Regions from separate parts of the Streptomyces sp. NBC_00775 genome, predicted to be linked through region 1. Evidence: riboswitches for the same ligand, from Rfam matches in the RefSeq annotation. Region 1 holds a riboswitch; the other holds the start of a gene.

Evidence for each region. A riboswitch is a leader RNA that binds a small molecule or an ion and turns the genes downstream of it on or off. The one in region 1 is predicted to bind glycine.
Region 2: it holds a riboswitch for glycine, as region 1 does, so the genes downstream of both, gcvP (aminomethyl-transferring glycine dehydrogenase) here and gcvT (glycine cleavage system aminomethyltransferase GcvT) in region 1, are expected to answer to the same signal.

Annotation. Positions count from the first base shown of each region.
Region 1 covers NZ_CP108938.1:3,254,005-3,265,529, reverse strand. Annotated here, with positions in the region: gene glyA (serine hydroxymethyltransferase) at 1-585, opposite strand, end outside; gene gcvH (glycine cleavage system protein GcvH) at 597-974, opposite strand; gene gcvT (glycine cleavage system aminomethyltransferase GcvT) at 1,051-2,169, opposite strand; glycine riboswitch at 2,204-2,316, opposite strand; glycine riboswitch at 2,317-2,426, opposite strand; gene OIC96_RS14465 (AAA family ATPase) at 2,595-3,269, shown strand; gene OIC96_RS14460 (enhanced serine sensitivity protein SseB) at 3,384-4,175, shown strand; gene OIC96_RS14455 (enhanced serine sensitivity protein SseB C-terminal domain-containing protein) at 4,361-5,158, shown strand; gene OIC96_RS14450 (ABC transporter permease) at 5,562-6,560, shown strand; gene OIC96_RS14445 (ABC transporter substrate-binding protein) at 6,620-8,374, shown strand; gene OIC96_RS14440 (ABC transporter permease) at 8,447-9,454, shown strand; gene OIC96_RS14435 (ABC transporter ATP-binding protein) at 9,451-10,548, shown strand; gene OIC96_RS14430 (ABC transporter ATP-binding protein) at 10,545-11,525, shown strand, end outside.
Region 2 covers NZ_CP108938.1:9,108,073-9,119,597, reverse strand. Annotated here, with positions in the region: gene OIC96_RS40505 (glutamate-cysteine ligase family protein) at 1-1,259, opposite strand, end outside; gene OIC96_RS40500 (hypothetical protein) at 1,803-2,387, shown strand; gene OIC96_RS40495 (DUF5999 family protein) at 2,739-2,945, shown strand; gene gcvP (aminomethyl-transferring glycine dehydrogenase) at 3,078-5,960, opposite strand; glycine riboswitch at 6,138-6,233, opposite strand; gene OIC96_RS40485 (PRC-barrel domain-containing protein) at 6,348-6,719, shown strand; gene OIC96_RS40480 (DNA polymerase IV) at 6,835-8,214, opposite strand; gene OIC96_RS40475 (MerR family transcriptional regulator) at 8,315-8,950, opposite strand; gene OIC96_RS40470 (bifunctional nuclease family protein) at 9,169-9,642, opposite strand; gene ftsR (transcriptional regulator FtsR) at 9,729-10,484, opposite strand; gene OIC96_RS40460 (FHA domain-containing protein) at 10,528-11,487, opposite strand.

The sequences.
Region 1 (11,525 bases):
CGCGCCGACCTCGTCCGCGATCCTGCGGAACTCCGCGAAGTCGAGCTGCCGCGGGTACGCCGACCAGCCGGCGATGATCACCTTGGGCCGGTGCTCCTTGGCGAGCCGCTCGACCTCGGCCATGTCGACCAGGCCGGCCCCGTCCACGTGGTACGCGACCACGTTGAACTGCTTGCCGGAGAAGTTCAGCCGCATCCCGTGGGTCAGGTGGCCGCCGTGGGCCAGGTCCAGACCGAGGATGGTGTCGCCGGGCTGCGCCATCGCGAAGAGCGCGGCCTGGTTGGCGGAGGCGCCCGAGTGCGGCTGCACGTTGGCGTACTCGGCGCCGAACAGGTCCTTGACCCGGTCGATCGCGATCTGCTCGGCGACGTCGACGTGCTCGCAGCCGCCGTAGTAGCGGCGGCCGGGGTAGCCCTCGGCGTACTTGTTGGTGAGGACCGAGCCCTGGGCCTCCATGACCGCGACCGGAGCGAAGTTCTCCGAGGCGATCATCTCCAGGGTGGACTGCTGGCGGTGCAGTTCGGCGTCGACGGCGGCGGCGACGTCCGGGTCCAGTTCGTGAAGGGGCGTGTTCAGAAGCGACATGCGGTGACTCCTCAGCCGGCGGTGAAGGCGGTGTACTCGTCGGCGGACATCAGGTCTTCCGGCTCGTCCGCGATGCGTACCTTGAACAGCCAGCCGCCCTCGAAGGGCGCGGAGTTCACCAGCGACGGGTCGTCGACCACGTCCTGGTTGGCCTCGACCACCTCGCCGTTGACCGGGGAGTACAGGTCGCTGACCGACTTGGTCGACTCCAGCTCACCGCAGGACTCGCCCGCGGTCACCGTGTCACCGACCTCCGGAAGCTGGGCGTAGACGACATCGCCGAGCGCGTTGGCCGCGAACTCGGTGATGCCGACCGTCGAGACGCCGTCCTCGGCGACCGACAGCCACTCGTGCTCCTTGCTGTAGCGCAGCTGCTGGGGGTTGCTCATGGCCTGAATTCTCCTGTACGCGGGGGAGTGCTGATGAAGGGGGGAGGGTTGGTGAGCTGGGCGGACGCGCCCAGTGTCACTTCTGACGCTTGTAGAACGGCAGAGCCACGACCTCGTACGGCTCGTGGCTGCCTCGGATGTCCACACCGACGCCGGCCGTGCCGGGCGCGCAGTGCGCGGCGTCGACGTACGCCATCGCGATCGGCTTGCCCAGCGTCGGGGAGGGCGCGCCGGAGGTGACCTCGCCGATCACCGTGCCGCCGGCGACGACCTGGTACCCGGCGCGCGGGACGCGGCGGCCCTCGGCGATCAGGCCGACGAGCACCCGGGGAGGGTTCTCGGCAGCGCGCTCGGAGGCGGCCTCCAGGGCCGTACGCCCCACGAAGTCGCCCTCCTTCTCGAACTTCACGACCCGCCCGAGCCCCGCGTCGAAGGGGGTGAGCGAGGTGCTCAGCTCGTGCCCGTACAGCGGCATGCCCGCCTCCAGGCGCAGCGTGTCACGGCAGGACAGACCGCAGGGGATGAGCCCGACGGGGGCGCCCGCGTCGGTCAGCGCCTGCCACAGCTTCTCGGCGTCGGCGGGCGCGACGAACAGCTCGAAGCCGTCCTCGCCCGTGTAGCCGGTGCGCGCGATGAGGGCCGGGACGCCCGCGACGGTGCCGGGCAGGCCCGCGTAGTACTTCAGGCCATCGAGGTCGGCGTCGGTGAGCGACTTCAGGATGCCGGGGGACTCCGGGCCCTGCACGGCGATCAACGCGTACGCGTCACGGTCGTCGCGCACGAGGGCGTCGAAGCCCTCGGCTCGCTCGGTCAGCGCGTCCAGCACCACCTGGGCGTTGGAGGCGTTGGCGACGACCATGTACTCGTGCTCCTGGAGCCGATACACGATCAGGTCGTCGAGGATGCCGCCGTCCGCCCGGCAGATCATGGTGTAGCGGGCGCGGCCCACCCCCACGGAGGCGATGTTGCCGACCAGCGCGTAGTTCAGGAGCGCGGCCGCCTGCGGGCCGGTGACCGTGATCTCGCCCATGTGCGAGAGGTCGAAGAGACCGGCCTTCGTACGGACGGCGAGGTGCTCGTCGCGCTCGGAGCCGTAGCGCAGGGGCATGTCCCAGCCTGCGAAGTCGGTCATCGTCGCGCCGAGCGAACGATGCAGGGCATCGAGCGCGGTATGACGGGGTGCGTTGCTGCTCATCGGTGGGGCTCCCAAGGCATGACGGCGAGGTCGTTCCTCCCCATCTGTCATCGGAACCTGAGAGGTTCATCACGACCCCGCGAAACGGTGGTCCTGACTTGCACCTTGGGTGGAGCCACTGGTCAGCGGCCCGCTTTTCAGATGTGCCTCGCCCGCGCGGTAACGGTGCCTGAGAGATTCAAGGGAGGGACTTGCTCCTTCGGCGTCCCAGCAGGACGTACGCAGTACGTCACTGGGAACTCTCCCGCGCGGATTCAAGCGGCCGGTATGCAGTTGGCGGGCACATCATTGCACGCGCCGTCCGATGACGGCAGTCCGCATCTGTAACCGGCCTGTGGCAGTCCGATCACCGAAACAAGAAGCGCCGCGCATTACCTTCTCTTTACACTCGACGGGGATGGGACTCCACACCCAAGGGGAGGACGATCACGGTGAACAGGACCACGGCGTACGCGACGACCTCGGGCTTGGCGCTGCCCAAGCAGCCCGGCGCCCCGGCCCAGGAGGCCTGCGGGCCGCTTCCGACGGCCGTCGTCCGCGACCTCAGGGACCGCGCGGGACACAGCCCGCACGGACTGCGCTTCGGGGCCTTCGACCTCGTCGTGATCACCGGGCTGCCCGGCAGCGGCAAGTCGACCCTGATGCGCCGGGCCGTCACGGGCGCACGGATCGACTCCCAGGACACGCGCGACCGCTGGGACGGCCGGATGGCGGCCTGGCTGCCGTACGCGGTCTACCGCCCCCTGGTCCGCCTCGCGCACTACGCGGGACTGCGCCGCGCCCTGCGCTCCGGCACCGGAGTCGTCGTGCACGACTGCGGTACGCAGGCCTGGGTGCGCCGCTGGCTCGCCCGCGAGGCCCGGCGCCGGGGCGGCGCGCTGCATCTGCTGCTGCTCGACGTCACCCCGGGCGCGGCGCTGGACGGTCAGCGCGAGCGCGGCCGCGGCGTCTCGCGGTACGCGTTCGCACGCCACCGCGGCGCGGCCACCCGGCTGCTGCGCTCCGTGGAGAAGGGCGACCTGCCCGACGGCTGCGGCTCGGCGGTCCTCATCGACCGGGAGGCGGCGGACGTGCTGCGCCGGATCGACTTCGGCGACTGAACGGGAGTACGACGCAGGGAGGTCGCACGAAAGGACGTACGGGACGGCGGCGCGAGCCCACTAACCTTGCCAGCCGGAGCACAGGTTCACAGGTTCACAGCAGGCGGTAGACAGATGGACTTCCCCGAATTCCCCGACTTCCCGGCGCCGGAGCACCCGCAGCCCCATCCGCACGGCGGATGGCCCGGCAACGAACTGGAGGAGGTGCTGTCGGCCTCCCTCGGCGTGCCCTCGGCAGGGGCCCGCATCGTCGAGGTCCTCGGCCGCAGCTTCGTCTGGGTGCCCCTGCCCAACGGCGGCGGGCCCCAGAGCGGCCCGCTCGACCTGCCCACGCTGGAGATCGAGGGCCAGGCATTCGTCCCTGTCTTCAGCTCCGAGGAGCAGTTCCGCCAGGTGACCGGCGGCCACATGTCGTACACGATCGCGCCCGCCGTGGAGTTCGCCCGCGGGCTGCCCCCGCAGGTCGGCATCGCGGTCAATCCGGACGGCGTGGTCGGCGTACCGCTGCCGCCGCTCGCCGTCGCCGAGCTGTGCCGGGCCGGGCGGACCCCGCTGGACGGGCCCGCGAGCGGCGGCCGGGTGCGGCTGTTCGAGCCCGACTGGCAGGAGGACCCGGTGGACTTCCTGTCCGCGGCCTCCGCCGAATTCGCCGAGACCGGCGTCGTCCTGACCGCCCGCCGCTGCCTGGCCGCCATCGAGACCGCCGACCCGGTCATGTTCATCGGCGTCGAGCTGTCCCAGTGGGAGGGCGACCTCAGGACACTCCCCATGGAGGCGCTCGGCCGCGCGCTGGGCCGCGTCGCTGTGAAGTGGCCGGTGAACCTCGTCCTCCTGGACGTGGCCCAGGACCCGGTGGGCGAGTGGCTGAGGACGAACGTACGGCCCTTCTATCAACACGGTCACTGAAGCGCCCCGATAGGGGCGCGGGGAACGGCGCGATCAACCACGACGGACCCGCAGCCGCAAGACTGACAGCGGGCCCCGAGTTCGAAGGCGGCTTTCCCAGCGGAGCGCCCCGGTGCTGTCAGGATCGCCGCATAAGCTGGTTTGATAACTCGGTCAAGGTGTTGTTCGCGAAGGGGCGGTAGAAGGTGAGCGCGTCGGGCACGGCTGCCGCGGGGCAGGTCGAGCACATGCTGCGCCAAGTGACGCCCGGGCGTTACGACGCCTACGAGGCGCTCCTTCGCGCGCTCGCGACCCCGTCGTCCGGCCAGGTCTGGATGCTGCTCTGGCACGGCCAGGCCGGCTCCCCGGACGCGCAGTACGGGAACATGGAGGTGGACGGCTTCGGGTACGCGCCCTGTGTCACCTCCGCCCAGGAGCTCTCGGCCAGCGGCTGGAACCGTTCGTACGAGGTCGTCGACGGCCTCGACGTCGCCCGCACCCTCTACCCCGACCACTTCGGCCTCTGGCTCAACCCGCACGCCCCCGGCGGCGGCGTCGGCATCCCCTGGCTGGATCTGCGCCGCATCGCCACGGGCCTGGAGCGCCAGCCGGCGGGCCCGCTCCGGCTCTCCGAACCCGGTATCGAGATCCCGCAGTTCTACGCGCTGATCACGCAGAACGCGCACCGCACCCCCGCCGTGCGCTCGCTGCGCCGCGCCTGGGTACAGCCCGCGCTCGGGGCGCCGTACCTGGCCATCGGCCTGGACGTGTACGACACTTCGCCGCCCGCCGTCGACTCGGTGCGCGCGATGATGCAGCAGTCCATCGGCGCGGTCCCGGACGGCCTGCCCGTCTCGACCGTCGCGATGTCCGACGAGTACGACCCGGTGGCGATCTGGCTGCGCGCCAACGCCCGGCCGTTCTACGACCGCGAAGCGCACGCGGCCCCGGCGCAGGCACCGATGGCGGGCGGCTACGGTTACCCGCAGCCCCGCTCGTACTGATCCGGCGCGGCCCGGCCGACCGTCTGACCTGCGGGCGAGAAGACGTAAGGGCTTGTTGTCCCGTTTGGGGACGACACGGACGGAAAGGGTGCCTCATGGCCCCTTCCCACCCAACTGCCCCCCGTCCGTCTCGCGTTACCCACTGTTCGGATAACGGAATCCCCCTACAAGCATCACGGTTGCGCATACTTTCTCCATCAGGCCTGGCACGTGATCGTGGCGGCACTGAAGACTCGCCCATCAGACATGGGGTCATCGATCCTGTGAGCGAGTGCAAGTCGAACGATCAAGCCGGGTCACCAGGTCGCACCATCTGCGGCCACCTCCCGGCATGCAAGTGAACCAAGCCGCAGACAGCGGCAGGCGTAGGCCGGTCACCACCGGCGAGAGGGGTCGGGTCACTGTGACCGCACCGATCGAGACCACCGGGGCGGCATCGGAAGCACAGCCAGAGGCCGTGCTTGCCGGAGTCGACAAGGGGCAGATCGAGGGCCGTTCCCTGGGACAGATCGCCTGGACGCGCTTCAAGCGCGACAAGGTGGCGGTCGCCGGCGGTGTCATCGTCGTGCTGCTCATCCTGCTGGCCGTGCTCGCCCGGCCCATCCAGGCGATGTTCGGCCTTGACCCGAACGCGTTCAACCAGGACCTGATCAATGCCAACACCTCGCTGCCCAAGGACGGCTTTGGCGGCATGAGCTGGGACCACCCGCTTGGTGTGGACCCGCAGTTCGGGCGTGACGTCGCCACTCGCATCCTGGAGGGCTCCTGGGTGTCGCTGGTGGTCGCCTTCGGCGCCACGATCCTCTCCAACGTGATCGGCGCGATCCTGGGCGTCGTCGCGGGCTACTACGGCGGCCGGGTCGACTCGATCATCAGCCGGCTGATGGACACCTTCCTCGCCTTCCCCCTCCTGCTCTTCGCGATCGCCATCTCCGCCACCCTGCAGGGCGGCGCGTTCGGCCTCGAAGGGCTCCCGCTCCACCTGAGCGTGCTGATCTTCGTCATCGGCTTCTTCAACTGGCCCTACCTGGGCCGGATCGTCCGAGGCCAGACTCTCGCCCTGCGCGAGCGGGAATTCGTGGACGCCTCCCGGGGCATGGGCGCCAAGGGCCCGTACATCCTGTTCCGGGAGCTGCTGCCCAACCTGGTCGGCCCGATCATCGTCTACTCGACGCTGCTCATCCCGACCAACATCCTCTTCGAGGCGTCCCTCAGCTTCCTCGGGGTCGGTATCCAGCCCCCGCAGGCGTCGTGGGGCGGCATGCTCAGGGACGCGGTCACCTACTACGAGGTCGACCCGCAGTACATGATCGTGCCCGGCCTCGCCATCTTCGTGACCGTGCTGGCGTTCAACTTGCTCGGCGACGGTCTCCGCGACGCTCTCGACCCGCGCAGCCGCTGAGGCCGGCCGCACACCGAGAGCCCATCAAGTTTCCGACAATGGAGGGGAACCCGCCCATCATGCGAAGGTCAGCGCTGGCCGCAGTTGCGGCCATCGGCTCCGCGAGCCTGCTTCTTGCAGGCTGCAGCAAGGCCGATGACAACAAGAACGACAACGACACCACCAAATCAGCTGGGGCCAACGCAGCGACCAAGGATGTCGTCAACGCCTCCACGAAGAAGGGCGGGACGGTCACCTACGAGCTGTCCGACGTCCCGGACTCGTTCGACCCCGGTAACACGTACTACGCGTACATGTACAACCTCAGCCGGCTGTACGCCCGCCCGCTGATGACGTTCCAGCCCGGCGCCGGCGAGAAGGGCAACACCCTTGTCCCGGACCTCGCCGCGAGCAAGGGCGTCCCGAGCGACGGCGGCAAGACCTGGACGTACAAGCTGCGTTCGGGCCTGAAGTACCAGGACGGCTCGGCGATCACGTCGAAGGACGTCAAGTACGCCGTCGAGCGCTCCAACTTCGCGCGTGACGTGCTCTCCCTCGGCCCGAACTACTTCCAGCAGTTCATGGCGGGCGGCGACAAGTACAAGGGCCCCTACAAGGACAAGAGCGCCAAGGGCCTGTCGTCGATCGAGACCCCCGACGACACCACGGTCGTGTTCCACCTGAAGACGGCCTTCCAGGAGTTCGACTACCTGGTCGCGGCGCCGCAGACGGCTCCGGTGCCCCAGGCGAAGGACACGGGCGTCGACTACGTCAAGAACATCGTGTCCTCGGGCTCGTACAAGTTCCAGAGCTACTCCGAGGGCAAGCAGGCCGTCCTCGTGCGCAACGAGAACTGGGACGCCTCGACCGACCCGCTGCGCAAGCAGTACCCGGACAAGATCGTCGTCAACCTGAAGGTCAACCCCGACACCATCGACAAGGACGTCCTTGCCGGTGACGCGATCGACCTCGGCGGTACGGGTGTCCAGGCCGCGACCCAGGCGAAGGTGCTCACCTCCGCCGCGCTGAAGGCCAACACGGACAACACCTACGGTGGCCGTCTCGTCTACATGGCGATCAACACCAAGGTGAAGCCGTTCAACAACGCCGCCTGCCGCAAGGCCGTGCAGTACGCGATCGACAAGGTCTCGGTGCAGACCGCCGAAGGCGGCCCGGTCCGCGGTGACGTCGCCACCACCGTTCTCCCGCCGGACATCCCGGGCTACGAGAAGTCGGACGTCTACGCCTCCACCGGCAACAAGGGCGACGCGGCCAAGGCCAAGGAGCAGCTGAAGGCCTGCGGCAAGTCGTCGATCAGCACGAACATCTCCGCGCGCAGCGACCGCCCGCAGGAGATCGCCGCGGCCACCGCGATCATCAACTCGCTGAAGGCGGCCGGCATCAACGCCAGCCTGAAGCAGTACCCGTCGGGCAAGTACTTCACCGACTACGCGGGTGTCCCGAAGTTCACCGAGAAGAACAACATCGGTCTGATCATGATGCAGTGGGGTGCCGACTGGCCGTCCGGCTACGGCTTCCTGCAGCAGATCCTGAACGGCAGCGCGATCGGCGACTCGGGTAACACCAACCTGTCGCAGTACGACAACAAGGATGTCAACGCCCTCCTGGAGAAGGCGATCGGCACCGAGGACACCACCGCGCGCAACAGCCTGTACACCCAGATCGACAAGCAGACCATGGACGACGCCGTCCTCGTCCCGCTGACCTACTTCAAGGTGCTGCTGGCCCGTCCGACGACCTACACCAACCTGGTGTCGACGGCGGCCTTCAGCGGTCAGTACGACTACCTCAACATCGGCACCACGAAGAAGTAGCAGCCCCGGAAGGCAGGTGAAGGCATTGGTGCCCGCGGGCTTCGCGGCCCGCGGGCACCAGCGCCGATCCCCGTGATCTCGTACATCCTCCGTCGGACGGTCGCCGCAGTGATCCTGCTGCTGGTCGTCTCCGCGGTCACCTTCGCCATCTTCTTCCTGCTGCCCCGCATGGCCGGCCAGACCGCCGACCAGCTGGCGCAGCAGTACATAGGTAAGAGCCCGTCGAAGGCCGACATCCTCGCGGTCAAGCACAACCTCGGTCTGGACCAGCCCCTGTACGTCCAGTACTGGCACTTCATCAAGGGGATCGTTTCCGGCGCCACCTACAACCTGGGCCCGACCACGGTGCACTGTGACGCGCCGTGCTTCGGTTACTCCTTCAAGACCCACGAGGCGGTCTGGCCGCAGCTGACCTCCCGCCTTCCGGTGACGGTCTCGCTGGCCGCGGGTGCCGCCGTGCTGTGGCTGGTCTCCGGTGTGGCGGTCGGTGTGATCTCCGCGCTGAAGCCGCGCTCGTTCTTCGATCGCGCCTTCATGGGCGTCGCGCTCGCCGGTGTCTCGCTGCCCATGTTCTTCACGGGCAACCTGGCGATCCTGCTCTTCACCTACCAGTGGCCGATCTTCGGGCGCACCTACGTTCCGTTCACCGAGAACCCCGCGCAGTGGGCCAACACCCTCTTCCCGGCGTGGTGTTCTCTCGCACTTCTGTACTCCGCCATCTACGCGCGGCTCACCCGCTCGGGCATGCTGGAGACGATGAACGAGGACTTCATCCGCACGGCCCGCGCCAAGGGCCTGCGCGAGCGCAACGTGGTGGTCCGGCACGGACTGCGCGCTGCGCTCACCCCGATCATCACCGTCTTCGGCATGGACCTCGGTCTGCTGCTCGGCGGTGCCCTGATCACCGAGACCGTGTTCTCGCTGCACGGTGTCGGCCAGTACGCGGTGCAGGCCATCGACGACAACGACCTGCCCCCGATCCTCGGCGTGACCCTCCTCGCCGCCTTCTTCGTCGTGATCGCAAATCTCCTGGTGGACCTGCTGTACGCCGCCGCCGACCCGCGGGTGAGGCTCTCGTGACCGAACTGTCCAAGACCGGCGCCGCCGTGGGCGAGCCCGTCAGCGCACCCTCGGACGCGCCGAACGCCTTCCTGGAGGTCCGCGACCTCAAGGTGCACTTCCCGACCGACGACGGCCTGGTCAAGTCCGTCGACGGGCTCAGCTTCTCGCTGGAGAAGGGCAAGACCCTCTCCATCGTGGGCGAGTCGGGCTCCGGCAAGTCCGTCACCTCGCTGGCGATCATGGGCCTGCACCGGCTCGGCGCGCGCGGCAAGAACGTCCAGATGTCCGGCGAGATCTGGCTGGACGGCAAGGAACTGGTGGGCGCCGACCCGGACGAGGTGCGCAGGCTCCGCGGCCGCGAGATGGCGATGATCTTCCAGGACCCGCTCTCGGCGATGCACCCGTACTACACGATCGGCAACCAGATCGTGGAGGCGTACCGCGTCCACCACAAGGTCGACAAGAAGACCGCGCGCAAGCGGGCCATCGAGATGCTCGACCGGGTCGGCATCCCCGAACCGGCCAAGCGCGCCGACAGCTACCCGCACGAGTTCTCCGGCGGTATGCGCCAGCGCGCGATGATCGCCATGGCGCTCGTCAACAACCCCGAGCTGCTCATCGCGGACGAGCCGACGACCGCCCTCGACGTCACCGTCCAGGCGCAGATCCTCGACCTCATCCGGGATCTGCAGAAGGAGTTCGGGTCCGCGGTCGTCCTCATCACCCACGACCTGGGTGTGGTCGCCGAGATCGCCGACGAGGTCCTGGTGATGTACGGCGGGCGGTGCGTGGAGCGCGGCACCGTCGACGCGATCTTCGAGCAGCCGCAGCACCCGTACACCTGGGGTCTGCTCGGTTCGATGCCGCGTATCGACCGGGAGACCTCCGACCGGCTCATCCCGGTCAAGGGCCAGCCGCCGAGCCTCATCAACGTCCCCTCGGGCTGCGCCTTCCACCCGCGCTGCCCGTACGCGGACCTGCCCAAGGGCGATGTCACCCGTACCGTGCGCCCCGAACTGCAGCTGGTCGGCAGCGGGCACTACACCGCCTGCCACCTCTCGCAGGAGGACCGTACGCGGATCTGGACCGAAGAGATTGCGCCGAAGCTGTGAGTGAGACGAAGAAGACGGACTCCGCCGACGCGGTGATCCCGCAGCAGGCAGCGGCACCCGAGGACCGCGCGGACTCCGCGAAGGGCTCGGACGAGCGCGAGGTCCTGCTCAGGGTCCAGGGGCTGAAGAAGCACTTCCCCATCCGGAAGGGCATCCTCCAGCGCCAGGTCGCCGCCGTGAAGGCGGTCGACGGCATCGACTTCGAGGTCCGCAAGGGCGAGACGCTCGGCGTCGTCGGCGAGTCCGGCTGCGGCAAGTCGACCATGGGCCGGGTCATCACCCGGCTCCAGGACCCGACTGGCGGCACCATCGAGTTCGAGGGCAAGGACATCACCTCGCTGAGCGCGGGAGGGATGCGCCCGCTGCGCCGGGACATCCAGATGATCTTCCAGGACCCGTACGGTTCGCTGAACCCGCGGCACACCATCGGCTCGATCGTCTCGGCGCCGTTCCGGCTCCAGGGCGTGGAGCCCGAGGGCGGCGTGAAGAAGGAGGTCCAGCGGCTCCTGGAGCTGGTGGGCCTGAGCCCCGAGCACTACAACCGCTACCCGCACGAGTTCTCCGGCGGCCAGCGCCAGCGCATCGGCATCGCCCGCGCGCTCGCCCTGAAGCCGAAGCTGGTCGTGGCGGACGAGCCGGTCTCGGCCCTCGACGTGTCGATCCAGGCGCAGGTCGTGAACCTGATGGACGACCTCCAGTCCGAGCTGGGCCTGACGTACGTGATCATCGCGCACGACCTCTCCGTCGTACGCCATGTCTCGGACCGCATCGCGGTGATGTACCTCGGCAAGATCGTCGAACTCGCCGACCGCAACTCGCTGTACGAAGCGCCGATGCACCCGTACACCAAGGCCCTGATGTCGGCCGTGCCGGTGCCGGACCCCAAGCGCCGGGGCGCCAAGAGCGAGCGCATCCTGCTCCGCGGCGACGTGCCCTCGCCGATCTCTCCGCCGAGCGGCTGCCGCTTCCACACGCGC
Region 2 (11,525 bases), 5.9 Mb from region 1:
AGCGGCAGCAGCTCGTCGCGGACCAGGTTCACGGCGTCCAGCCGCGTGGTCCCGCCGTACCGCCCGCGCCGCGGCCACTCCAGGCGCGCGTCGATGCCGTGCCGGCAGGCGGCGTCGAAGTTGGCGGCGGCTGCCTCGAAGGACAGCCGGGTCCACACGGGCCGCGCCTCCTCGGCGAGCGCGCGCACGAGCCCGTAGTAGAAGGCCGCGTTGGCGATGACGTCGGTGACGGTGGGGCCCGCGGGCAGCACTCGGTTCTCGACGCGCAGATGCGGGACGCCGTCGGCGATGCCGTACACGGGCCGGTTCCACCGGTACACCGTGCCGTTGTGCAGCACGAGTTCGGCGAGCTTGGGGATGCCCCCCTCGTCGAGGACCGCGAGCGGGTCCTCCTCGTCGCAGATCGGCAGCAGGGGCGGGAAGAAGCGCAGGTTCTCCTCGAAGAGGTCGTACGCCGACGAGATCCACCGCTCGCCGAACCAGGTCCGCGGCCTGACGCCCTGCGCCTGCAACTCGGGCGGCCGGGTGTCGGTGGACTGCTGGAACAGCGGGGGCCGCGACTCGCGCCACAGCTCGTGGCCGAACAGGAACGGCGAGTTGGCACCCACCGCGACCTGCACGGCGGCCACCGCCTGTGCCGCGTTCCACACGTCCGCGAACCGGCCCGGGGTGACCTGGAGATGCAACTGCACGGAGGTACAGGCGGCTTCGGGCGCGATGGACTTCGACGTACAGACGAGGCGTTCCACGCCGTCGATGTCGAGGGCGAATTCCTCGCCGCGGGCGGCCACGATCTGGTCGTTGAGCAGGGTGTAGCGGTCGACGTCCGACAGGTTCGAGGAGACCAGGTCGTCCTGGCCGAGCGTCGGCAGAATGCCGATCATGACGATTCCGGCGTCGACTTCGCTCGCTTTCCGATGGGCATACCCGAGCGAGGTGCGCAGCTCCTCGGCGAGCCGGTCGAATACCCGGCCGCCCAATCGATGGGGGGCTATGTTGACTTCCAGGTTGAACATGGCGAGTTCTGTTTGGAAATCGCGGCTCGCAATCCTTTCGAGAACTTGCGCATTCATCATTCTGGGCATGCCGTCGGGTCCCGCGAGATTCAACTCGATCTCCAGACCCATGAGATTCTTCGGCCGATCGAACCGCTTCTCCTCCAGCAGCCGCTCCAGCCCCGTCAGACACTGCCGGAGCTTTCCGCGGTAGTGCTGGCGATCGGACAGGTCGAACGGCCCTGCCACGACCTTCTCCCCCATCGAAGTGTCCCTCCTCGGATGGGCAGGCCGATGCTCCGGCCCCTGGCGTCCCGGGTCACCGGGGATGATGCCCAGGCAACGCGATCGATAACGCCCTGCGCAAGGGCGCCGCCCGCTACCCTGGATCCGGGTCTGCGGCACATTCACCGGGCAAGGTACATTGCGCAAGTTACCGTCCGAAATGATCTCGTGAAAAACGCCGACGAGAATCGGCCGACCGCTCCGGCGAAGTATTCCGAGGTCATCGCGGCGCCTCCTCCCAGAACCGGGATGAACCTCGCGTTTCACCGACCGAATAGTGCCTTGCTCTTCATATTCGGCGCGGCTAGACGAAACACCGTCTGAACACGTGTCGTATAAACTCCGCAAACGAGGCAGAGAGTTGGCGCTCGCGGTCCTAGGTCCTGTCGTCCAGGCGATGTACGGCAGGCGACACCCTGTCGGCAGATCCAGACCCCCTCGCCCCTCCGACCCCGAGAGCTGACAGCGCCGTCCGCCCCCGCCCTCGCGCCACCATGCCTGTCGAATGAGAGGCGACCCACCATGCCGCTGCACGTACCCCCGGCTCCCGCGCCCGCCCTGCGCTCCGTCCTCACGGCACTCGGTTCCCCCACCGCTGTCCGCGAGGCCCGTACTCCGTCCCTCCGCATGGCCCAGGGACCCGCCACACCCGAACTCCCGTTGCCCGTACACGTCCTGGACCGGATCACCCCCGCGGGCGCCTCCGCCACCCGGCTCGCCGGGTGGCGCTTTCTGATCCGCTGCGGCGACCGCGCGGTGGCCGCGGCCGAAACCATGCTGACCCCCGACGGCTGGGCCTTCTCGCACTTCTTCGAGGGCCCGTACATCACCGCCACCGAACGCGCCCTGCGCCAGGCGGAGAGCATGCAGCAGTCGTACCAGGCACGCCTGCTGTCCGTGCCCGAGCTGTACATGCTCACGCTCTGGCTGCACGGCGACACCGCCGCGGACGGCAGCACCGGCCACCCGGCCGCCACCGACCTCCTGGTACCGCTGGCGCCCGCCCCGCCCGGCATCGCCGCGCACCGCCCACACCGCGTCGCCGAACTGCTGCCCGTCCTCACCCACCGGGTCACGCCGGCCCCGCTGCTGAGCTCCCCCGCGTAAGCGAAAGCAACCGTGCCCCGCCGCCGTTCATTCGGCCGCGGGGCACTTTGCTCGTTAGGGCCGCACCCCGCTCGTACGAGGGGAAACGCGCCCGTCGGCCCGACCGGACTAGCCCCATTCGGCCACGTCAAACCACCCGAAGTGACAGTGCAGTTGGAATGAACCGTCCGCACGGGTGATGCGTCATCAACCTGTGAGAAGCGGTGCCGCTAAATCCCTGCGGATTGACGCCCGTAGGGCAACACTGGGTTCCAGACCACACACCAACGGGGGGCGGCCATGACCACATGGAGCCGCGGGACAGACACCACAGCCATCACTCACCTCTCAACCCAGCGAAAGATCCCATCAATGTGCCAGCACCAGCCACCGTGTCCGTCAGCCGAATCAGCCGACCGGGAGTCCGCCCGCCTTGTGGCGCACCACCCGGAGCAGGGATGGAGCCTGCTGTGCAACGGCGTTCTGCTCTTCGAGGACACCGGTGAGCTCCTGCCCGACGGCCAGATCATCGCCCCGCACCGCCCACGAGGCAGCGAATACGCGATGACGGCCGCCTGAGCCGCACAACCGGGTGGCCACCCAGCCATCCAGACACATGAGGGGCCGGCCCGGAGACGTACTCTCCGAACCGGCCCCGACGCATGTCCGAGGGTGACTACTCCCCGTAGGCGTCCAAGTCCCGAGCGCTGATCAGTCCTCGTAGGCGTCCAGCGGCGGGCAGGAGCAGACCAGGTTGCGGTCGCCGTACGCCTGGTCGATACGGCGCACCGGCGGCCAGTACTTGTCCGCCGAGACTCCGGCCGGGAAGACGGCCTCCTCACGCGTGTACGCGTGCTCCCACTCCCCGCCGAGCGCGGCGGCGGTGTGCGGCGCGCCCCGCAGCGGGTTGTCGTCGGCCGCCCACTCGCCCGAGCCGACCTTCTCGATCTCCGTGCGGATGGCGATCATCGCCTCGCAGAATCGGTCGATCTCGCCGAGGTCCTCGGACTCGGTCGGCTCGATCATCAGCGTGCCGGCCACCGGGAAGGACATCGTCGGCGCGTGGAAGCCGTAGTCGATCAGCCGCTTGGCGATGTCGTCGACGGTGACGCCGGTCGCCTTGGTCAGCGGACGCAGATCGATGATGCACTCGTGCGCGACGAGCCCGCCCGGGCCGGTGTAGAGCACCGGGTAGTGCGGCTCCAGACGCTTGGCGATGTAGTTCGCCGACAGCACCGCCACCTGCGTGGCGCGCTTGAGGCCCTCGCCGCCCATCAGGCGGACGTACGCCCACGAGATCGGCAGGATGCCCGCGGAGCCCCACGGAGCGGCCGAGATCGGGCCGACGCCGGTCTCGGGACCGGCCGCGGGCTGCAGCGGGTGGTTCGGCAGGTACGGCGCCAGGTGCGCGCGCACACCGACCGGGCCGACGCCCGGGCCGCCGCCGCCGTGCGGGATGCAGAACGTCTTGTGCAGGTTGAGGTGCGAGACGTCACCGCCGAAGTGACCCGGCTTGGCGAGGCCCACCAGCGCGTTGAGGTTGGCGCCGTCGACGTAGACCTGGCCGCCCGCCTCGTGCACCTGCGCGCAGATGTCGGCGACATGCTCCTCGAACACACCGTGCGTCGAGGGATACGTGATCATCAGCACCGCCAGCTCGTCGCGGTACTGCTCGATCTTGGCACGCAGGTCCTCGACGTCGATCTCGCCGTCGTCCGCGGTCTTCACGACCACGACCTTCATGCCGGCCATCACGGCGCTCGCGGCGTTCGTGCCATGCGCGGAGGACGGGATCAGGCAGACGGTGCGCTGCTCGTCGCCGTTGGCCCGGTGGTAGCCGCGCACGGCGAGCAGACCGGCCAGTTCGCCCTGCGAACCGGCGTTGGGCTGCAGCGACACGTTGTCGTACCCGGTGACCTCGGCGAGCCGCTCCTCCAGCTCACGGATGAGCGTGAGGTAGCCCTGCGCCTGCTCGGCGGGCACGAAGGGGTGCAGCTGGCCGAACTCGGGCCAGGTGACCGGCTCCATCTCCGTGGTCGCGTTGAGCTTCATCGTGCAGGAGCCCAGCGGAATCATGCCGCGGTCGAGCGCGTAGTCGCGGTCGGAGAGCTTGCGCAGGTAGCGCAGCATCGCGGTCTCGGAGCGGTGCTGGTGGAAGACCGGGTGCGTGAGGTAGTCGTCGCTGCGCAGCAGGGCGGCCGGCAGTGTGTCCTGTGCCGTCGCGTCCAGCGCCTCTACATCACCCTCGACACCGAACGCGGCCCACACGGCGCTCAGTTGCCTGCGCGTGGTGGTCTCGTCGCAGGACATCGCCACATGGTCGGCATCGACGAGGTGCAGGTTGACCCCGCCCTCGCGCGCGGCGGCCACGGCGTCGGCGGCCTTGCCCGGCACCCGTACGGTCAGCGTGTCGAAGTACGCGCCGTGCACGACCTCGACCCCGCCCGCCCGCAGGCCCGCGGCGAGGATCGTGGCGTAGCGGTGCGTACGCCGCGCGATGGTCTTCAGGCCCTCGGGACCGTGGTAGACGGCGTACATACCGGCCATCACGGCGAGCAGCACCTGAGCCGTACAGATGTTGCTGGTCGCCTTCTCGCGGCGGATGTGCTGCTCACGCGTCTGCAGGGCGAGCCGGTACGCCTTGTGCCCGTCCGCGTCGACGGACACACCCACGAGCCGGCCCGGCAGGCTGCGTGCGAACTTCTCGCGCACCGCCATGTATCCGGCGTGCGGCCCGCCGAAGCCCATCGGCACACCGAAGCGCTGCGTCGTACCGACGGCGATGTCGGCGTCGAGCTCGCCCGGCGAGGTGAGCAGGGTCAGAGCGAGCAGATCGGCGGCGACGGTGACGACCGCCCCCAGCGCGTGCGCCTGCTCGACGATCGCCTTGAGGTCGCGTACCGCACCGGAGGCGCCGGGGTACTGGACGAGTACGCCGTTGATCTCGCGCTCGGCGATCCCGGCCGGGATGCCCTCACTGAGGTCCGCGACGACGACCTCGACGCCGGTCGGCTCGGCGCGGGTCTCGATGACGGCGATGGTCTGCGGCAGCGCGTCCGCGTCGACCAGGAAGAGACCCTTCTTGTTCTTGCCCATGCGCCGGGACAGCGCCATCGCCTCGGCGGCGGCGGTGCCCTCGTCGAGCAGCGAGGCACCGGAGGTCGGCAGCCCGGTCAGCTCGGCGACCACGGTCTGGAAGTTGAGCAGCGCCTCGAGACGGCCCTGCGAGATCTCCGGCTGGTACGGCGTGTACGCGGTGTACCAGGCCGGGTTCTCCATGACGTTGCGCAGGATCACCGGCGGCGTGAAGGTGCCGTAGTAACCGAGGCCGATCATCGGGTCGAGCACCTGGTTGCGGTCCGCGAGGGAGCGCAGCTCGGCCAGCACCTCGGCCTCGGTGCGCGCGCCCGGGAGCTTCAGCGCCTCGGCGTTCTTGATGACGTCCGGCACCGCGGTGGCCGTCAGCTCGTCGAGCGAGCCGTATCCGACCTGCGCGAGCATCTTGGCCCGCGCCTCGGAATCGGGCCCGATATGGCGCTGCTCGAAGGGGATTCCCTGTTCGAGCTCGGAGAGCGGAATGCGATGGGCGGTCATTGCGGAGGCCTCCTGGTCTGACGCGACCTTCGAGGGGCACCCCGGCACGGGTACCCCGACGGCCTCCCCCTCTGTCATCTCAACCTGAGAGCTTCACCGGCCCGTCCGCTGACGACCCGGTTTTCACCGTCGGTGAGGGCAGGTGCCATCGACACCCGCCCTGCTTTCCAGAGTGACCTCGTCCGTGCGGTACGTGAGCCTGAGAGATTCCGGGGAGGATTTGCTCCTTCGGCGCCTCCGATGAAGTCTGGAGGACTCTCCCGCACGGGGTCAGCAGCCGCCTGCCAGCCTACCAGCGAGGACAAGACCCAAGCCTTCGAGTGGCCGCCATCCTGAATGTGCTCTTTTGTAGTGCTTACGGATGAGTTGCGACCAAGTGGAGGGACCGTGCAGACCGACATCGATCCGCGCAACCTGATCGGCCGCAAGGCGTTCGACCGCAATGGCACCAAGATCGGCACGATCGACGAGGTCTACCTCGACGACGCGACCGGGGTCCCGGAGTGGGCGGCCATACGCACAGGCCTGTTCAGCAGGGACGCCTTCGTGCCCCTGGAGCCCAGTGAACTCGTCGAGGGTGCCCTGCGCATCCCCTTCGACCGAGCCCTGATCAAGGACGCCCCCGACTTCGGCGTCGGCCGCCACCTCTCCCCCGAACAGGAACTCCAGCTCTACCACCACTACGGCCTGGACGTGGCAGCCCCGCCTCCGCCCCCGGACCGGGATTTCGGCCACTTGGCAGGAACGGACGAGGGGTGATGACACTGCTTGACCCCCGCTTTGGCGCCCCGTAAGGGGCGCGGGGCTCTGACATCATGCGGCTCCGCCGCGTGGGCGCGACCAGCCACAGACAACCCGCACCACCCAACCGACCTCACCCCCCACGGCTATCGCACACGGCCCCCACCACCAACGGCAACGGATCCGCCAACTCCAACGCCGAGTCATCCGTACGGAACGTCCGCACACGCCCCGGCTCGGAGTAAGGCGTCTCGAACCGCACAGTCACCCTGCCCAGCCCACTCCCCTGCACCCACCCATGCCCGAACTCGGCGTGCCGCACGTCATGGCCCGCGGGCCACCGTCGCTCGGCAGGCGGCACATGCTCGGCGCCGGCCACCTCCGACGCCTCCTCCACCTCCTCCTGATCCGCCGATACCCCCGCGGCGGCCTCGGCCTGCGCCCGTGCCTGCGCGAACAGATCCTCCTGCGTGTAATCGGCCAGCCCCGACACACCTACCCCCAGCAACCGCACACCCCCGGTCGTGTCCACCCCCTCCAACAGCCGCGCGGCAGCCTCCCGCACCACCGCCGGATCGTCCGTGGGCCCCCGCAGTGTCTCGGACCGGGTCAGCGTCGAGAAGTCGTACCGCCGAACCTTCAAGACGATGGTCCGCCCGGACAGCCCGGCCCCCCGCAGCCGCCGCACACACCGGTCCGCGAGCCGCTGCACCTCCAGGCCGACCCGCACCCGGTCATGGATGTCCACGTCGTACGTGTCCTCGACCGACACCGACTTGGTCTCCCGCTCGGCCACCACGGGCCGCTCGTCATGCGCCAGCGCCATGGCGTGAAGCCCATGCCCGTGCGCTTTCCCCAGCAGCCGTACGAGCTCGTCCTCGCCCGCCTCGGCGAGCTCCTCCACGGTGGTTATCCCGGCCCGCCGCAGATGGTCCCCGGTCGCGGGCCCCACGCCCGGCAGCGTCCGCACCGACATCGGTCCCAGCAGCGCGCGCTCGGTCCCCGGCTCTATCAGCACCAGCCCGTCGGGCTTGGCCTGCTCCGAGGCGATCTTCGCGAGCATCTTGGAGGCGGCGAGCCCCACCGACCCGGTGAGCCCCGTGACGGCCCGGATGTCCGCGCGCAGCTTCTCCCCGGCCAGCCGTGCCGAGCCCTCGTCCCAGGCCGTCTCACCCGCCTCCAGGTCCACGAAGGCCTCGTCCAGGCTCAACGGCTCCACCAGGGGCGACAGGGCCCGCAGCAGCCCCATCACCTGCTCGCTGACCCCCCGGTACAGCCCGAAGCGCGGCACGAGATACGCGGCGTTCGGCGCGAGCCGGCGGGCCTGGGCCATGGGCATCGCCGAGTGCACTCCGAAGACGCGTGCCTCGTACGAGGCGGTGGCGACGACTCCGCGTGGTCCGAGCCCGCCCACCACGACGGCTTTCCCGCGCAGGCTCGGCTTGGATGCCTGCTCCGCCGAGGCGAAGAAGGCATCCATGTCGAGATGCAGGATCGTGGGCGCGGTTCTCACATGTCCGATGCTGCCCTACGCCACTGACAATGCCCCGGTACGGCCCGCTCCCCTTGGGCCTCGCCCGTACGACAGACTCCCGCGCGGCCCCGCCAGCCCCTCAGACGGCCCGGTTGCGCCGCCGGGCCAGCTCGTCCGTGGGGTTGTGTCCGACGAGCGTCTCGCCCGTGTCCACGCGCTCCCCGTGCAGCTGTGAGAGGGCACTCTCCACGTCCCGCCAGACCACGCCGACGGCGATCCCGAAGATCCCCTGGCCGCCCTGGAGCAGGGCGTGGACGTCGTCGGGGGACGTGCATTCGTAGACCGTCGCACCGTCGCTCATCAGCGTCATCCGCTCCAGGTCCCGGAAGCCGCGCTCCCTGAGGTGCTGGACGGTGGTGCGGATGTTCTGCAGCGAGACCCCGGTGTCGAGGAACCGCTTGACGATCTTCAGGACGACGACGTCCCGGAAGCTGTAGAGACGCTGCGTCCCCGAGCCGTAGGCGGGCCGCACGCTCGGCTCGACCAGACCGGTCCTCGCCCAGTAGTCCAGCTGCCGGTAGGTGATGCCCGCGGCCGCGCACGCCGTGGGACCGCGGTAACCGATCTCCTCGGAAACCGCCCCTCCCTCGCCCGGCACTGCCGTCGGCCGCCGCGGAACGTGATCGGCCGCGCTGCCGTGAAGCGGGTACGGGCCGCTCTCCCCCAGACCGCGTCCGGGGGCACCCCCAGCCGTACCGTCGCCGCTGCTTCTCACGCCGACCTCCGTCCTTGACCTGCCTTCTCGACGGTAGGCAGTCACCAGGGGCGCGTCAACGATCGCCACACTCGGCACGCCGAGTGATAATCACCCTAGGAGTGGTTTCCCGTGCCCCACCGCGGGGAAAGGCTAGCCGAATGCTCTCGGGGCGGACCGCGGCGCACCACACGCGCCGCAGGCAATTGCCGCCCGGAGCTGCCTGACGCTCCAGGGCGTCACTGGCTGTTGGTACCGAAGTCCTCGGGCGAGATCTGGTCGAGGAACTCGCGGAACTTCTCCACCTCGTCCTCCTGCTCGTCCGGGATCGCGATGCCGGCGTCGTCGAGGACTCCGTCGCTGCCGTAGATCGGCGTGCCGGTGCGCAGGGCCAGCGCTATGGCGTCGGAGGGCCGCGCACTCACCTCGATCCCGCTGGCGAACACCAGTTCCGCGTAGAAGACACCCTCACGCAGGTCCGTGATGCGCACTTCGGTGAGCTCCTGACCGACGGCCTCCAGCACGTCCTTGAACAGGTCGTGGGTCAGCGGTCGTGCGGGGGCCATGCCCTGCTGGGCGAAGGCGATCGCCGTCGCCTCCCCCGGTCCGATCCAGATGGGGAGGTAGCGGTCGCCTCCCACTTCACGCAGAAGCACGATCGGTTGGTTGGAGGGCATTTCGACCCGGACACCTACGACATCGAGCTCGTTCACACAGCAACCCTAGGCCGTGCCCGGGACGTTTGGGTAGTCGGGCACAGAACGGGTGGACGATCCACAGCCTGGGCGGGCGCCCCGGGTCAGCGCAGTCGCACGCCCAGCGCGGTCTGCACCAGTGCCGCGTGCAGCTTCACCGTGAGCCCCGCCAGCTCCTTCGTACGGGCCTCCGCGTGCGCCCTGGTCTGCGGGTTGCGGTGACGCCGCAGCGGGGCCACCACCTGGTCCACAAGGCCCGCGTCACGCTCGGCCGCGGCCTTCATCGCACGCAGATGCCGCGGCTCGATCCCGAACCGCCCCAGCTCGACCACGAGCGCGGCGACGGTCACGGCCTCGGCGTCGTACACACCGTCGGGCAGGGCCGCGATCAGCCCGTACGACTCCCACTCCTCGAGCTCCTGCTCACCGATCTCGGCGGCCGCCAGCAGCTCGGCACGGCCCACCCGGGCCGCTGTGGGCGCCTCCGGCTCCCCGAAGAGGTCCCCGAGCGGTTCCCCCTCGCCGGAGTCGCGCTGACGCCCCACGGACGGCAGCCGCACCGGCTCACCGCGCTCCAGGGCCTCCAGATGCTCGCGGATCACCTTCAGCGGCAGATAGTGGTCCCGCTGCATCCTCAGAACGTGGCCGAGGCGCTCGACGTCGTGCGCGCTGAACTTGCGATACCCCGAAGGGGTCCGCTGCGGCTCGATGAGCCCCTCCGACTCCAGGAACCTGATCTTGGAGATGGTGACTTCGGGGAACTCGTCACGCAGCGCGTTCAGCACCACGCCGATGCTCATCAGCCCACTGTCCGCGGCGGCGGTACCGCTGCCGGCACCGCCGCTCGGTGTTTGAAGCATGGACATTCCCTGGGAGTCCCCCCGGACGACGTCTGGGGGAGGGTCAGATGCCCCGCTGGCTCGCGTAGAAGACCAGCCGGTACTTGCCGATCTGCACCTCGTCACCGTTCGACAGAGCGACCTGGTCGATCCGCTCACGGTTGACGTACGTGCCGTTCAGGCTGCCGACGTCGGCGACCGTGAACGAGCCGTCCGCGACACGACGGAACTCCACATGGCGGCGCGACACGGTCACGTCGTCCAGGAAGATGTCGCTCTGCGGATGACGCCCCGCCGTGGTCAGCTCGCCGTCCAGCAGGAAGCGGCTGCCCGAGTTCGGGCCACGGCGCACCACCAGGAGCGCCGAGCCGAGCGGCAGCGCGTCGACGGCCGCCTGCGCCTCCGGGGAGAGCATCGGCGACAGCGTCTGGCCCGTCACCTCGGCGTCATAGGCCTCAAGGCCCGAAATGGAGATCGTGGACGTCGTCTCGGACGGACGCTCCGCCCCGCCTCGCAGCGGCGCACCGCAGTTGGAACAGAAGCGGCTGTTCTCCGCGTTGCGGTTACCGCACCTCGTACACACCAGGGCCGACATGGACGGATCCTCCTGCCGCGGCTGCCCCCCAGGGGCATGGGACGCGTACGGATCGGAGGCGAACCCTCCACCCGTACTTGAGGTTGACGGTTCCCCGAAACCTATGCGGCCGGACTGGGCAGGGTCAACAGACGGCGCGCCCTGACCACCGGGAATGTCACCGACCTGGTCCCGGAACAGCGGGCGGTCGCCGCCCTGGCCCTCCGCGTCTCCATGGCGTGGTGCACGGTGACGGGCAGTCGCATTGTCGGCGCTGCCCTCTCGCGCGCTCTTGCCGAACAACTTCGCAAACAACTTCACGGGCGATTCCCCTTGACCGAAACAGACCCGCCCGTGGGGCAGGACGAACCCTGATTGAACACACCGGTCGACCCGGACATCCTCACAACGTCCGTAACCACCAGACAGTTTCCACCACGCACCACCCATTCGGTGCGCCGACCCCCCGCAACCTCATGCCCTGGCCG